4 regions of the Psychrosphaera aestuarii genome follow, and region 1 is predicted to be linked to each of the others. Evidence: predicted binding sites of a transcription regulator. Region 1 holds the regulator's gene; each other region holds the start of a gene.
The links. The regulator LexA, encoded in region 1, represses DNA repair genes until DNA is damaged. The targets are predictions, from matches to a motif close to TACTGTATNNNNATACAGTA.

Region 1 (4,318 bases):
ATAACCCTTAATAAAGAGTTGTGAAAGATACTCACGGAAAACCGCCGAATATAATTTGTTGCCTTTAAAGCTGCGTCGTAAAAAGAAAGCGCCAGCTTTTCTAAAAATAGGGCCTGCAGGCCAGAAGTTCAGGTTAATACCAGCGGCAATATGCGGTGGAACAAGTCCTTCATGGTAAATAACATAAGTAAGTAACAAGTAATCCATATGGCTACGGTGACAAGGCACATACACAATCTCATGGCCTTTTTGCGCCAAATCTCTTAGCTTGTCGGCATTGTGGACACGAATGCCATTGTATATTTTGTTCCAAACCCAAGTTAAAACGCGAGAACCCATACGAATATAATTTTCGTTGTAATCACCTGCGATTTCTTCCAGTAGTTTTTTAGCATTAGCTTTGGCTTCATCTAGAGAAATGTCTTTATCTTCCATTTCCTCCTGTAACGCTTTTTTTAATGCGGGGCTAGCCAACATACTATTAAAAAAGGCTTGGCGAGCCATTACTTTTGGGCCTGTTGCTACAATTCGCTGGCGTTCAAAGTGAATTCGCGCCACGCGTAATAGCTTATGAGCTGTATCTTCAGACGTACCAAAGTCGTTAACCATTTTTTGTAGAGATACCGGCTTACTAATACGAATAAAACTATGACGACCATATAAAAGAACGATCATCATTTTTCTAAATGGAGTAGTTTGTAATTTTTGCGTAATGATATCCATTAAGCGCGTTTTACGATTGCTGTTTTTCACCGTGCCAGGGTTTCTTCCCCAACAAATCATTACCGGGACAAATTGTATATCTTGTCCGGTGCGCTCAACCAACTCAAGCATTGCCTGACCGGTTTTTAAAGCGCGTTTAGCATGGTGTTTCTCATTCATAAAAATAGAGTCAACGGGCTTTACACCAATAGTGCGTTTTACTGACTCACCTTCAATGTCGATTTTACCAAATGGTGAAGGTAGGTTAAGGCGTTTAGCCGCTTGTTTTAAGGCTAACTTATCCGTGTACGAGTTAGTCATAAGGACATAAGAAATCGGTTTGCTTGAATCAATACCGTTCTCGGTATTTTTCTCGTCTGTGACTAGTTGTGTGCGGATAAACGGACGAGTTAACCAGTACATCAATACATTTAAAATGGACATAAAAACCTTAATACAAAAATGAAAGCAACGGGGGATTTTAACAAAGGTTAACTAAAATCCCACCATTCTTATTAATTTTATGTTGCACAACCGGAATGCCTGTATATACTGACAGTTATGTTACTGTATGGAAAAACAGATGATGCGCCCACTTACTGCAAGACAATCAGAAATTTTAGACTTAATTAGAGATTCAATTACCTCAACAGGAATGCCACCTACACGAGCGGAAATTGCTAAAACCTTAGGCTTTAAATCAGCTAATGCTGCTGAAGATCACTTGAAGGCATTAGCAAAAAAAGGCTTTATCGAAATGCTTCCTGGCACCTCTCGCGGCATTCGATTAACTGAAGAAGTGGCCAATGACGATATTGGTTTGCCATTAGTGGGTAAAGTAGCGGCTGGTTCGCCAATATTAGCTATGGAACACGTTGACCGACATGTAAATGTTGATCCTGGTATGTTTTCACCAATGGCCGACTTTTTATTGAAAGTTGAAGGTGAAAGTATGAAAGATATTGGTATTTTAGATGGTGATTTGTTAGCGGTGCATAAAACGCAAACTGCTAGAGATGGCCAAGTTGTTGTAGCAAGAGTTGAAGAGGATGTAACGGTTAAACGACTAGAGCGCAAAGGTAGCCAAGTAATTCTCCATGCAGAAAACCCAGAGTTTGACCCAATCAAAGTAGACTTAAACTATCAAGACTTTGCCATTGAAGGATTGGCGGTAGGCGTAATCAGAAACTCATCTTTGATGTAACCGAACAGATTAATTTATTTAAGAGTTGTTAAAATCAACTTATTTTAGAAAACTCTTTTAATAGCCTGATGGGCGGTGACATGCCGTCCACTAGCTTATCCTCATCAATTGCATCAAGTATATCTTTTATAATTTGTAGGTTTTTTGGCTTCTCGCAATCCAGATTCATCATGTTCATTGACCAACGACTAAATAATCTGAAGTTTGCTGGTTCAAAGTAAACTTTTTTAACTTTGTGATGCCTATCGTCGAGCTGAATTTTTTTGTACAAACTTAAAATTACCTTCATATCTCCTTCTAAAACTTGGAGAAAAACGCCACCGTTGTAAATCAAGTTTCCTGTTACATCTAAGTTTGTATTGTTACTTTTTGCTTTTGTTAATAATTGACTTAACTTTTCGTCACTAAAGGCTTTTGTTGCTCTGCTAATATAGACTAATTGATAAAGGCTCATTACTTCGAATCCTATTTATTGGAGTTGTCATAAGCATAGTTAAAAACAAGCAATGTTGCCGATAAATTGTCGAAGTAATTATTATCGTTTAGCTATTGGTTCTGGGATTGTGATTTGATGCTAATTGCTCGCTAGTCGACTTCTCTTTTTCTACAAACTTAAGCCATTGAGTAGCCATTTTTTGAACATTTTTATATTCCGCCGCCATATTTAATGCGTCGATGGCAGCTTCAAATTCTTTTAAGTTAAAGTGAGCCATACCAAGGGCGAGATATAAATTACCGGGATTTGATAGTTGACCGCGCTGTTCTGCTTCAAATGCAGCACTGATCACTTCCCTATATTTTCCTTGCTGAAGTCTAATTTCGGCTATTTGCTGGTGGGCGATACCAGTATCTTCTAATGCAGATAGTACTTCTAAAGTCTCTACAGCTTTATCGTATTCTTTAGCGGTTAACCATGCTTGTGATAAAAACTTAACGTTTTTTACGTTTTTGATTAATACATTTTGGTCAATTCCCTGCTGCATTACCAAGGCCGCTTTGTATGGTAAGCCATTAAAGTAATATATTTGAGCAAGATTTCTAAAGTCGGATTGCTTAGAAATATAACCTTGCTGATAGGCAGCTTCTAATACCGCAAGTTGTTTATCTTCGGCACCCGTTTCGCCGTACATGCCAGCTAATTGCACCCAGTATTCAGGCTTGTTAAAACGGCGTACCATTTCTTCTAAAATTGAGGCCACTTTTTTAGGTTGTTTTAACTCGAAATAGGCGGCGCGTTGCAGTACAAACCAGTTTTCTTTTGGTTCAACTTCCTGAGCTTTTGCTTCCGCTAAAGCCAAATCTATATATTTAGCCGCAGCCTTGTAGTCTTTGCCTTGATAGCTTGCTTGGGCTTTAAGTACATTATTCTTAACCGGGATCTCACCTTCGTTAATGCTTTCCCAGCGTTCTAAAAATGAGATGGTTTTCGTGTATTTTTCGCTAGCCATGGCCAGCTGTGCTAACGAGAAAAGTGTACTTTTTTCTAGTGATTCCGGAATAGGATCTTGAGCGATAACTTGTTCAAAAGCGGACATTGCTTCAGCCATTCGCTCTGCGTTGTAATATATAAAGCCATAAAAGTTATACATCATGGCGGTTTCGTAGCTGTTTAAACTGCCTGATTTCGCTTTTACGGAGTCTAATACTTCTAATCCACCTTTTACGTCACCATCATCAGCAAGTTGCTGTGCTCTTGCTAACTGGCTATATACTCGTGAGTTTAATGACGGCGTACGCTTTCGCTTTTGTTCCGCGTGCGCGTTGGCAAAATCAACACTAGGTACAATACCAACAAATGAGCTGCCTAAAAGTAGACCCGTTGCGATGAGAGAGGACGTAATAAGTGTTTTCACAGTAGTTGCTCCGAATTATCCGTTAATTTCAAAAGTAATGCGGTTTTGTACACCACTTACTTCCGTTGCTTCGCCATTGACTACGCGAGGCTTATATTTAAACTTAAGGGCTGCGTCTAAAGCTGCTTGATTGAACAAACCTTCAGGGTTTGCTTCTATCACAATAGGTGACTTAACTGCGCCGGTTTTATCCACCACAAATTCAACAATTACGTAGCCTTCAATACCGCGCTGTAAAGCTCTGCGAGGATATACTGGCGATACTTTAACGATTGGTAAATATTCACCATCGCCTGACTCGAGTGCTAATCCACTTTGTAAAGCCATATCACCACTAACATCTGCGCTAAAATCAAAACCAGCGTCACCTGCATCTGCAATGTCCGGAGACATTTGAGGTTGCTCCATCGGCGGTGGAGGTTCTTGTGGCTGAGGTGGCTTTTTCGGTTTACGATCTTTCTTTTGGACGGTTTCTTCAGGCTTTAAACGAATAAAGTCTAAAACGCTGCCTTGTGCCGGATCAGTCATTGCTGAGTCGCCCGACTTAATCAGCGCCTGC
Region 2 (4,318 bases), 240 kb from region 1:
CATACCAGATAGGATTGTTTCACCTGAATCTTGGTCTGTTTCAACGCGGAATGTTGGATCTTCAGCAACCATTTTACCAATCGCAATACCCATTTTCTCAGTTGAACCTTTATCTTTAGGCTTAACAGAGATTGAGATTACTGGCTCAGGGAATACCATTGCCTCTAGGATAATTGGGTCTTTAGGATCACATAATGTGTGACCAGTTTGAACGTTACCTTTCATACCAACGATAGCGATGATGTCACCCGCTTGTGCTGAAGTAAGTTCTTTACGCTCATCTGCTTGCATCTCAACCATACGGCCAACACGCTCAGTTTTACCTGTCGCAGCGTTCATGATTGTGTCACCTTTGTTCAACATACCAGAGTAGATACGTACGAACGTAAGTGCACCAAAACGGTCATCCATGATTTTGAATGCTAATGCTTTGAATGTCTCGTCAGCAGAAACGATTGCGTGACGACCAGTCGGCTCACCTTCTTCATCTGTAAGAGGCTGAGGATCAACTTCTGTAGGAGATGGTAAGTAGTCAACAACAGCGTCAAGAACTAATTGAACACCTTTGTTTTTGAATGCAGAACCACAGTAAGTCGGGAAGAAGTCCATTGTACGAGTACCTTTACGGATACAACGCTTGATGTCTTCAATTGAAGGCTCTTCACCTTCCATGTACGCTTCCATTAGGTCATCGTCTTGCTCAACAGCAGTTTCGATAAGCATTTCACGATATTCTTCTGCTTTGTCAACCATATCAGCAGGAATGTCCGTGATTTCATAGTTTTCAGGAAGACCAGTGTCATCCCAAATGTATGCTTTACGTGATAATAGGTCAACAACACCACAGAACTCGTCTTCGATACCGATAGGAAGAACCATAACTAGTGGGTTAGCACCTAGTACGTCTTTAGTTTGCTTAACTACGCGGTAAAAATCAGCACCCATACGGTCTAATTTGTTTACGAAGATAATACGTGCAACTTCTGAGTCATTCGCATAACGCCAGTTAGTTTCTGATTGTGGTTCAACACCACCAGAACCACAGAATACACCAATACCACCGTCTAATACTTTAAGAGAACGGTAAACTTCAACTGTGAAGTCAACGTGTCCAGGAGTATCGATAACGTTAAAACGGTGATCGTTCCAGAAGCAGCTTACTGCAGCTGACTGGATAGTAATACCACGCTCAGCTTCCTGTTCCATGAAGTCAGTTGTTGACTCACCGTCGTGTACTTCACCAGTCTTGTGGATTTGACCAGTTAATTTCAAAATACGCTCAGTTGTAGTGGTTTTACCAGCATCTACGTGAGCGAAGATACCTATATTTCTATACTTCGATAAGTCAGCCATTGTCTTACTCTATCTTCTCAATAAGTTGGTTAAAAAAAGCCGCCGGATTCTATCATTAATTAACCAGAACAGCACACTTTTCGTAAAAATTTATTTATATTTGTGGTTTTCTATCAAATTTTGTTAGTTGCATTGGCCCAAGTCCTTACATAATCTGTATGGATAACAGTGTAGAATAACTTTTGGAAAATGATGAACGAAGAATCACAACAAACTAAAGATCAAAAACATAAAGAACGTCAGCAACGTTTGAAAGAACAAGTTGATCAACGAGTTGAGTCTGCTCAAGTGGAAAAGGGCATTTTTCAAGTTATAACAGGAAATGGTAAAGGTAAGTCTACATCTGGTTTTGGTGTAGTTACCCGTTGTGTTGGATATGATAAAAAAGCAGCGGTTGCTCAATTTATTAAAGGTGAGTGGGAATGTGGCGAACGTAATCTTCTAGAAAAGTTAGGCGTTCCTTTTGCTGTTATGAAAACTGGATTTACTTGGGATACCCAAAATCGTGAAAGCGATACAAAAGCCGCATTGGAAACATGGCAAAAAGCCAAAGTCTTTCTACAAGACGAATCAATTGATGTCGTGTTATTAGATGAATTGACTTATATGATTACATATCAGTACTTACCATTAGAAGAAGTATTAGAAACCATAGCTAATAGACCTAAAATGCAGTCTGTCATCGTGACAGGGCGAGCGGCCCATCGTGAGTTGGCTGAAGCGGCAGATACAGTAAGTGAAGTAAAAAATATTAAACATGCCTTTGACTCAGGAGTTAAGGCGTTACAAGGCTTTGACTACTGATCTTGTTTAACACAGTCCTTTTTAAAGTACTAGGCAATATCACCACGGCATTACAGTACGCTTAAAATAACGCCATATAATTCAAACAGAAAGCTACCAATCGGTGGCTTTTTTTATTTATCGCGTTGCATAAACTCTAACTGTTATTATACTGTATAAATAAACAGTAGGTGGTGTTATGTTAGAACTAGATGAATATCAAAATAAAGGCTTACTTTGGTATGGTTGTAAAAATGATAATCATATTTGTAAAGTCTCCACACAATACGATGAGCTAGATCAAATTCTTCATGGCGGTTTTCCAACAGAAGGGATCATTGAGGTAAAAACACCATTAGGCATTGGTGAACTTAGGCTTTTATTCCCATATTTAGTCAATAAACAAAAGGCTGAAAAACAAGAGTGTGTGTTTATCGCTCCCCCGATTCAATTAAATGCAGAGTTTTTATTAGCAAATGGGTTGGAGTTAACATCAACATTAATATTGCCTGTTTACGACGATAAAAAAGCACTTTGGGCCACCGAACAGGCTTTGAGTAGCGGTTGTTGCAGCACGGTTGTGTTATGGCAAGCGCAATTATCTATAAAGCAAGTAAGGCGATTAATGTTGGCTTGCGAACGAGGTGGCGCAAGTCTCGTTTTGATAAGGTATTCCCATCTGCAAAATCAGAACGTTAATCGCTATTCTAACATTTCAAAGACAGAGTTTTTATCATTGCCAAGTGCGCTTAGCTTGTCACTATTTCCAGATCCGAGTGGCATAAAAGTAAAAGTAGATAAGCAAAAAGGAGGCACAGCTTCAAAAGCCTTTGTCGTTGATATGAATCAAAAATGGGGTGAGTTGACGACGGAAGACCAAATAAAATTAAGCAACGGAAATAGTAACGTTGTGGCCTTCCCTAATATTGTTAATAACTAATTAGGTCATGATCTGTAATGCTTTGGCTCTACTTAAATTTCCACTCTTTGCAATTAGATAGTACAGAAGCTGACAATACACAGGCGGTAATCATTGTTGATAATATAAATATGCGTGTTGTTCAGCTAAATAAACCAGCACTAGACATGGGAATAAAAATAGATATGGGCCTAGCAATGGCTATATCGATGACAGCGAATATAAAAGTATTGGAGTATAAAAAAGAAATTGAAGAGGAACGTTTAAATGATATTGCTAACCGGCTTTATAAGTATACCGCTGATATTTGCCTAGATTTACCTCATGGTATCTATATCAGAATAGATACTATGCTGAGATTATATAAAAACGTATATAAGTATTGGCAGGCTATTACCAATCAATTGTCTGTATTAAAGCTTTCATATTCATATAGCTCAGCCAGTAGCCCTTTGGTCGCTAAGTTATTAGCCCTTTCTAATCATAATACACTTTACGAAAATCAAGATAGGGCACAGAAGTACCTTTATGATTTGCCGGTCGGGTATCTTGATGTAACACATAAACAAAAAGAGCAATTTCGTAGAGTCGGTTTAAATAACATTGGTCAATTGCTCAATATACCTTTAAAAGCATTATCCAAACGATTCGACTTGTCTGTATTTAAATACTTAGGGCAGTTGTCAGGGCAAATTAAGTACCCGATGGCTCTTTTTGTTCCAACAAGGCGTTACCAGAGAACACTCGAGTTACTATATGAAATATCAAATTCAGAAATACTTATTCATCCAATCAAAACCTTGCTGCAAGAACTGGAGGAGTATCTAAAAAATAGGAACTTAGTTACCCATCAGCTGATATTTAGTTTGTTATACCGATATGATGAGGGTTTAGACTTTACGATTGAAGCTGCAGGTGGCGAGTATAGAAAAGTAAAATGGCTTAGTTTAATTAGACTTCACTTGGAGTCTGTAAAATTAGCAGAGCCTGTGGTTACTATAAGAATGAAATGCTCAGACCTACAGTCATATGAGCCCCGAATGAATGACATCTTTAGTGATAAAGAAACAAAGCTAGAGACGACTTCTCTTTTAAATCAGTTAGTCGCTAAACTTGGCAATACATCTGTAAGTCGACCTATCTATCAAGAAACAATCAACCCCGAGCAAGTGAATAGTCTGACATTCAACATTCATCAATCAGCCACTTCAAAATTAAACAACGTGAGTAACCTTTTGTTGAGACCAAGTTACTTACAACCTA
Region 3 (4,318 bases), 560 kb from region 1:
AGCCAATATTTGCCATTAAAGTAATTAGGGCAATCTGACGCATGTACGTCGACTTACCGCCCATATTTGGTCCAGTTATGATTGCCAAACGTCGCTCGTCACGCAAATCAACCGGATTTGAGATGAATGGCTCTGACATGACTTGCTCAACAACAGGATGACGACCTTCAGTAATATTTATGACTCTACCGCGAACTAAAGTTGGTTTATTGTAATTTAATGACTCTGCACGTTCTGCAAAGTTACATAATACATCTAATTGCGCGATTGCTTCGGCGGTGCGTTGCAGAGGTTGAATCACTTCAATTAACGAAGTGAGAAGTTCGTCATATAACTTCTTCTCAAGGGCTAGCGAACGACTTTGACTCGTTAATACTTTTTCTTCATGTTCTTTTAACTCTGGAACAATATAGCGTTCGTTGTTTTTTAGTGTTTGACGTCTAATATAATGCTCTGGTACTTGTGCCGAGTTTGCTTTGCTTACATCGATGTAAAAGCCATGTACCCGGTTATACCCTACTTTTAACGTTGCTATACCAGTTTGTTCGCGCTCTCTAGCTTCAAGCTCTTCAACAAACCGAGTAGCACCTGCACTTAGCTCTCTTAACTCATCAAGTTCTGGGCTGAACCCTTCTCGAATGACACCACCGTCTCGGATTAAGACAGGAGGGTTTTCAATAATTGCACTATTTAATAATTCAACAATAGTTGGCAAATCTTCGACTTGGTTTATCAGTGCACTAAGGCGACTTGCTTTTGCCAGATTCAGAGAAGCTTTCAGTAAAGGGATGACGGCTAATGAATTTCTTAAACGAGCTAGATCTCGAGGTCTTGCCGAACGTAATGCAAGCCTAGCGACAATTCGTTCAATATCACCGATTTGTTTTAAATAGTTTTGACCATCTTCAAAAATACCGCCTTGCATCAGTGCATCTACTGCATCTAGACGTGCTGAAACTTCAAGTTGCTCGCGACTGGGCATATGGATCCATCGTTTCAATAATCGGGATCCCATCGGCGTTGATGTTTTATCAAGTACACTCGCTAAAGTGTTGTCGTTACCACCAGATAAATTATGAGTTAGCTCTAAGTTTTTACGAGTAGCCGAATCGATCAAAATAGTAGTGTGTAACGACTCGATAGTAATATTACGAATGTGAGGCAATGCAGTACGCTGGGTATCTTTTACATATTGCATTAAGCAACCTGCAGCTGATAAACCGGCTGAATAATTTACTACGCCAAAACCAGTTAGCTCTTTAGTATTAAACTGTTGGTTCAATACACGATGCGCACTTTGCAGATCAAACTCCCAATCGGGTCTACGGCGAGCGCCTTTATCTCGATCTATAAAAGACGTATGTGAAAACGACTCTGGGTATAGTAGTTCGGCAGGTGATATTCTTGTTAACGTTGCTTGTAAGTCTGCGAGTTGTTCAAACTCGTTAAGTAAAAAACGACCACTATTTATGTCTAAATATGCAAGTCCAAACAAAACCCCTGTTTTGCCATTTTTCTCGAATACAGACGCAATTAAATTATCTTGTCGGTCAGGTAACAAATTTTCATCAGTTACCGTGCCGGGCGTAACAATTCTAACTACTTTACGATCAACAGGGCCTTTACTCGTGGCCGGATCACCTACTTGTTCACAGATTGCAACCGACTGCCCCATTTGCACCAGCCTTGATAAATAATTATCTACCGCATGATACGGTACACCCGCCATAGGGATGGGTTGACCATGTGCTGTGCCTCGCTTTGTAAGTGATATATCTAAAAGTTCAGAGGCGCGCTTAGCATCATCAAAGAACAACTCATAAAAGTCGCCCATTCGATAAAATAAAAGCACATTTTGATGGTCTTTTTTCAGTTTTAAAAATTGCTGCATCATTGGCGTTTGAGCTGCAATGCTTGCATCGCTGTATAAATCTATCATTACAAAGTATGGACTGACGGTTGACTATTAATATCGTATATTGTCACAGATCAGTTAACGAGTGTCTTGTAAAAATTGATTTTAGCGGCTTGAGGAGTGAAAAATGAACGGCTTTACCAACGCTAGACGTTTACTAGCAGAGCATTTATTGGAAAACGGATGGACCATCACTACGGCCGAGTCATGCACTGCTGGTGGGGTGTCTTCGGCAATTACAGATTTAGCAGGTAGCTCGGCATATTTTAACGAGGCTTACGTTACCTATAGTAATGAGGCGAAACATCGTTTATTGGGCGTAAGTAGGAATACATTGGATACTTATGGAGCGGTCTCGGAAGAAACGGTTGCAGAAATGGCGACAGGCGCTTTAAAAGCCGCCGATGCAAATATAGCAATTGCGGTGAGTGGAATAGCTGGACCAGGTGGCGGTACAGAATCTAAACCAGTTGGAACAGTTTGGTTTGCATTTGCAGTGTCTGTAACTAAAAATAATAAGGAAATTACGGTATACACTCACAGACAACAGTTCGATGGAGATCGACTTGCAGTAAGAAATAAGGCAGTGCAATTCTCATTAAATCAATTGGTTACGATTTTATTATAAAAATAATATAAAAAAGATTCTATACAGTATTGATACTGTTTAATTATACAGTATACTCATTCCATAAATTTTGGTGGAAGCCCAAACAAAGTCATTCCGGAGAGTTAAATGGACGCAAATAAAGAAAAGGCACTTGGTGCAGCGTTGCAACAAATTGAACGCCAATTTGGTAAAGGTTCAATTATGAAGCTAGGCGATAGCAAAGCACTAGATATAGAATCAGTGAGCACAGGTTCGCTAGGATTAGATATTGCATTAGGCATAGGCGGATTACCTTGTGGTCGTATTATCGAAATTTACGGTCCTGAATCTTCTGGTAAAACAACATTAACGCTACAAGTTATAGCGCAAGCACAGAAGCAAGGTAAAACTTGTGCTTTCGTTGATGCTGAGCACGCACTTGACCCAATTTATGCAGCTGCATTAGGTGTTAATGTTGATGAGTTATTAGTTTCACAGCCAGACACAGGTGAACAAGCTTTAGAAATTACCGATATGCTAGTTCGTTCAGGTGCTGTAGACGTTCTTATTGTCGACTCTGTAGCCGCGTTAACGCCAAAAGCTGAAATTGAAGGTGACATGGGTGACTCGCACATGGGTCTACAAGCTCGTTTAATGTCTCAAGCGCTTCGTAAACTAACAGGTAATATTAAGCGTTCAAACACACTTTGTATTTTCATTAACCAAATTCGTATGAAAATTGGTGTTATGTTTGGTAATCCAGAAACCACTACTGGTGGTAATGCATTAAAATTCTACGCATCAGTTCGCTTAGATATCCGTCGTATCGGTTCGGTTAAAGAAGGCGACGAGATTATTGGTAACGAAACTCGGGTTAAAGTTGTTAAAAACAAGGTTGCACCTCCGTTTAAACAAGCTGAATTTATTATCATGTACGGTAAAGGTATTTCTAAAGAAGGCGAACTTATCGATCTTGGCGTTAAAAATAACGTGGTTGATAAAGCAGGTGCTTGGTATGCATACAACGGCAGCAAAATTGGCCAAGGTAAAGCAAACTGTATTAAGTTCTTAAAAGAAAATACCGATATTGCGGAAGAAATTGAAACAAAATTAAGAGATATGTTGTTGTTACAAGCAACAATAAAAGATGAAGAACCAGAAGATAAAGACGCGACCTTAGAAGGTTAGTTCTTAGGTTTTCATTTAGTAAGATTGACCCTGTTAAAGTCGCCTCAGTTCAAGGCGGCTTTTTTTATGTAAATAAAAAGTAGTATTAATTAACCACTATTTACGACTAACGCCACATAACAATGTGACACTGACTAAAAACGATACTGCGCGGTTAACGCAAAAGACTTCTGTGTGTGTTTAGGTGTCCAGTTCAGCCAAAGTGTTCTGTTTGTATTATCACTAGTTGTAATGGTTAGCTCCGTACCTAGCTGCCAATTATCGCTGTATTCATAGCGATAACTTAACGTTACGCTTTTGCCGTCGCTACTATTTGGATCAAATTCATTATTATCTTTGTCTAAAACTCTAAAAGCGTCGTGGCGAATAGAATATCTATGTTGTGCGAGTTTATAATTTAGCATGACGTACCAGGCTCTAAAGTCGTTAAAAACGCCGTTTTCAATATCGCCCATTTTAGTTTTACCAGTCATTACTTGCGCAAGAAGTCTAAACTCACGATTAAACTTATGTAGCAAAGCCAAAGAGAAGAACTGTGTATCCCAACCATATTGCATATCTGATTCAATAGATAGCGGATCGGCATTGTTATCGTAGTAATAAGCACGGAGATCCGTTTTTCTTTG
Region 4 (4,318 bases), 640 kb from region 1:
GTTAAGGTAGCTACCGTAAATAGTGTCGGGTTAACTTCGTCCAAGGCTTCTTCACGTAATTTAGACAATAAATCTGCCATTACTAAGCGACCTTCGGCATCGGTATTACCAATTCGTACGCGAATACCTGAATGGCCAGTAATGATTTCATCTGCAACAAACGCCTCAGCGCCAATGCTATTTCTTACTGCTGCGATTTCAGCTACAACTTTAATTCCTATTGGAGCAATTTCTGATACCGCTTTCATAAAGCCAGCTACTGCGGCTGCTCCACCTTTATCACGGCTCATACCAGCCATGTGACCACCAACCTTAAGGTCTGCACCACCTGTATCATAAACGATGCCTTTACCTACCAGCATCAAGGTTTTCTCTATATTGCCTTGAGGTATGTATTCCAAACGAATAACGCGAGGCTGATGTCGCTCAACTTCCACTGATGCTCTAGCTACTGACCATAATAAAGGAAACTCAGATTCTAACGTTTTCATATTGTCGATGATGGATACGTTAACATTCGAGTTTTTAAATGTGTCACTACAATATTCAGCAAAGCGTGGCGGGGCCATACGCTCTGGCTCTGTTCCACAAAGGTCTCGCGCTACATATTGACCACTTGCAATAGCTGCGGCTTCTGCAGCATCTATGTTATCGCCAACAAGCCCCATTAGACTAACAGGCTCAATACTGTCACCTAATGCTTCTCTGGCTTCTAAAGGTTGCCAAAATGCCTGACAAAAGCCTAAATACGACACTGCTGTTGCATTCTGATACTTGATGTCATCATTACCTAACACAACCAATAGCGGTTTTACTGAGCCCATCGCTAATAAAGATTTAGCTGCCGACTTTGCTGCATCAAAATAGCGACGAACATCGTCAAAGTATCGATACAATGGTCCAGTAGGTGCAAGAATGACACGGCGCTGGGCAACCAGATCAGACACGAAAGTAACCTCTGACTTGTTTACGCGTTTATCTACTTCGGCGAGCTTGTTAATTTCCGATAGTAGATCATCTGGTAAACCTGAATCAAAGGTTTGACCTACAATAATCAATGCGTCCCAGTTTGCATCACTAAGGGCTGTATTTATATTTGAAATAACCAAAGGAGTTGGGTGGGCCATAAAAATCTCTCTAAATTTATAATGTTAGTAAACAAAACTGTGAATACAAATTGTTAACAATAATACGTAAGTTAAGATTAAAAACCTAAGTCTAATTGATGTTTTTCATCTTCTTGGTCGGACAAGCCAACGTGTACACCAAGTAATCGGACCGCCTTACCCTTACCTCTTTCCAATGCGTCACACAGAAGTTGTCTCAAAATAGTCTCATCTATTCTTTGGTATTTTTGCTCTTTGGTAGTTTGTTGAAAGTCACTAAACTTAACTTTCACACCTAATTTAGTTAACTGTCTGTTTACTACTTTTTTTTCGCAGCGCTTTGTTAGCTCTGGAAGTAGCTTTACGGAAAGTACGTTAAATAGGATCTCTATATCTGAAATGTCTTGATCAAAGGTTCGTTCAACACCGATAGATTTTCTGACCCTTGATACTTCTACTTCTCGATTATCGATTCCTTGGCATCGATTCCAAAGCACGTGTCCATACTTTCCAAAGTGTTGGCTTAGAAAGCTCTCATTACTGTTTTGAATATCAACGCCCAGATTCAGCCCCAGATGACTTAGTTTTTCAGCCGTCACTTTACCTACCCCTGGGATCTTTTTTAAAGGCATTGTTTTTATAAAGGGTAGTACTTCAGATGGCGTTATCGTGAATTGTCCGTTGGGTTTGTTTTGGTCAGATGCAATTTTAGCTAGAAATTTTATTGGTGCTATACCTGCTGACGCTGTTAGACCTGTTGCGTCATAAATTTCTTGGCGAATTTGTTCAGCAATTAACGTCGCAGAACCACGATGAAGTGAACAGTCCGTGACATCTAAATAGGCCTCGTCTAACGACAATGGTTCAATTTTATCGGTGAAACGTTTAAAGACCTGTCTTATTGTTTGGCTAACTTCTTGATATACGTTCATGCGTCCGGGGACAACGATTAAATTTGGACACTTTTTTAAAGCCAAAGAGGTGGGCATAGCGGAACTAACGCCGAATTGACGTGCAATATAATTACATGTAGACAAGACGCCTCGACGATCAGAGCGACCGCCTACCGCAACAGGCTTATCCCGTAATTCTGGATTATCACGAATTTCGACTGATACATAAAAGGCGTCCATATCAACATGGATAATTTTTTTTTGTTTACTCATTAACCTCACCCTTTAATAAGGGAAGTACAGACAATGCAACTGTATATAAAAACAGTACCCATAGCAACACAAAGATGTATTCCCATACGCTACGATTTTATTTCTGAGTAACTGAGGGTGTGACGCACAAAAAAAGGGCAAACGCCCTTTTAAATTTAATGATTTTAACCGATGGTTACAATATTTGATCTTGCTTCCAGCGTTCTTCTTTCGCTAAACGCTCTTTTCGCCTGTCACAAGGGTTGTCACAATTACAGGCCTTATCTATCCCTAACGCGCCTAAACCACCGCAGCTTCCTGCTAAAGTTTTCTTTTGCAATATATACCCGATTGACATCGCTACAAATACAATGAGTAATAAACCAAGAGTTAATAAGAATACTTGCATGATTAGCCCTTTTTCTGTGGAAACAATGTTTCGAATTTACTCGACATTATGCCATTAAAATCATCGTCTGTTTTTACAATTAAATAAACAGCCAAATTATTTGCTTCCGCGTATTCGATAGCCTTCACTGGACCCATCACATTCAACATAGTTGCAGCTGCATCCGCTGTCATTGCTGACTTATGTAACACGGTGACTGAGACCAATTTATGAGTAATTGGCTTACCGGATGTTGGATCAATGGTGTGAGAATAACGCACGCCATCTTGCTCGAAATAATTCCTATAATCGCCTGATGTTGCCATTGCTAAGTTTTCAGGACGAATAATAAGTTGCACTTCACGTCTATCCGTTACCGGCTTCTCAATTGCAACGGCCCATTTATCGCCATTGGGTTTAGCACCAGAAATACGCATTTCTCCACCCACCTCTACAAGGTAGTTAAATATACCTATGCGCTCTAGAGCGTTTGCAACTTGATCGACACCAAAACCTTTAGCTATAGACGAAAAGTCGATATATAAATTGTCGTGCTTTTTAGTAACCGCGTTACCAGAAACTTCAATTAAGTCCATACCAACCCAATCGCGAACATTTGCAATTTCTGCGTCGCTAGGTCGTTTTAGTACTCGTCCATCAGGTCCAAACCCCCACAAATTAACAAGTGGACCTACTGTAGGATCAAAAGCGCCATCACTGTCGTTAAACAAGCGTTTTGATTCATTTAATACAATGATTGTTTCCGGCGACATTATCCGAGTTTGTCCGGCTTTTGCCTGATTTAATAGGCTGAGCTCTGAGTCACTTATATAAGTAGACATAAGTGCATTCACTTGCTCTAACTCTGCATTAACCATTTCATAAAGGTTGTACTGAGAAAGTTGCTCTGCCGATGGATAAAGCTTGATGTTAAAGGTTGTACCCATAGTTTTACCTTGCAGTAAAACAGGCTGCGCTTGCTCACTATTTTGCTTTGGAAAAAAAAGCAAAATGGCCAGCCCAATAAGGGCCAGCCATGTTAATACGACTTGTTTACGAGTCACGTCTACTAACCACCGAAGTCATCAAGTAGGATGTTTTCGTCTTCAACGCCTAAGTCTTTAAGCAAGTTGATTACGGCCGCGTTCATCACTGGAGGACCACACATGTAGAACTCACAGTCTTCTGGCGCTTCATGATCTTTTAAGTAGTTTTCATAAAGTACGTTGTGGATGAAGCCTGTATAACCTTCCCAGTTATCTTCAGGTTGAGGATCAGACAGTGCAACATGCCATTCAAAGTTTTCATTCTCTGCTGCTAACTCATCAAAGTCTTCAACATAGAACATTTCACGCTTTGAACGTGCGCCATACCAGAAACTAATTTTACGCTTAGATTTTAATCGACGTAATTGATCGAATATATGTGAACGCATTGGAGCCATACCAGCACCACCGCCAACAAATACCATTTCAGCTTCAGTTTCTTTAGCAAAGAACTCACCAAATGGACCAGAAATTGTAACTTTATCACCCGCTTTTAAGCTCCAAATATATGAAGACATTTTACCAGCCGGTAACGACAGGTTATTAGGCGGAGGAGAAGCTACACGAACGTTAAGCATAATAATGCCTTCCTCTTCAGGATAGTTCGCCATTGAATAAGCTCGGATTGTTTCT

Region 2: a site for LexA is predicted at 2,307-2,326, ahead of J9318_RS00630 (recombinase RecA). Genes of this name have one in related genera too.
Region 3: a site for LexA is predicted at 2,577-2,596, ahead of recA (recombinase RecA). Genes of this name have one in related genera too.
Region 4: a site for LexA is predicted at 2,310-2,329, ahead of dinB (DNA polymerase IV). Genes of this name have one in related genera too.

Annotation. Positions count from the first base shown of each region.
Region 1 covers NZ_CP072844.1:365,329-369,646, forward strand. The annotation lists gene plsB (glycerol-3-phosphate 1-O-acyltransferase PlsB) at 1-1,146, opposite strand, end outside; gene lexA (transcriptional repressor LexA) at 1,289-1,906, shown strand; gene J9318_RS01780 (BLUF domain-containing protein) at 1,941-2,360, opposite strand; gene J9318_RS01785 (tetratricopeptide repeat protein) at 2,449-3,759, opposite strand; gene J9318_RS01790 (energy transducer TonB) at 3,775-4,318, opposite strand, start outside.
Region 2 covers NZ_CP072844.1:122,132-126,449, reverse strand. The annotation lists gene fusA (elongation factor G) at 1-1,353, opposite strand, end outside; gene cobO (cob(I)yrinic acid a,c-diamide adenosyltransferase) at 1,546-2,157, shown strand; gene J9318_RS00630 (recombinase RecA) at 2,336-3,076, shown strand; gene J9318_RS00625 (Y-family DNA polymerase) at 3,094-4,318, shown strand, end outside.
Region 3 covers NZ_CP072844.1:2,853,437-2,857,754, reverse strand. The annotation lists gene mutS (DNA mismatch repair protein MutS) at 1-1,939, opposite strand, end outside; gene J9318_RS12935 (CinA family protein) at 2,043-2,543, shown strand; gene recA (recombinase RecA) at 2,652-3,692, shown strand; gene J9318_RS12925 (hypothetical protein) at 3,827-4,318, opposite strand, start outside.
Region 4 covers NZ_CP072844.1:2,779,850-2,784,167, forward strand. The annotation lists gene J9318_RS12580 (M17 family metallopeptidase) at 1-1,127, opposite strand, end outside; gene dinB (DNA polymerase IV) at 1,205-2,272, opposite strand; gene nqrM ((Na+)-NQR maturation NqrM) at 2,448-2,660, opposite strand; gene J9318_RS12595 (FAD:protein FMN transferase) at 2,663-3,703, opposite strand; gene nqrF (NADH:ubiquinone reductase (Na(+)-transporting) subunit F) at 3,709-4,318, opposite strand, start outside.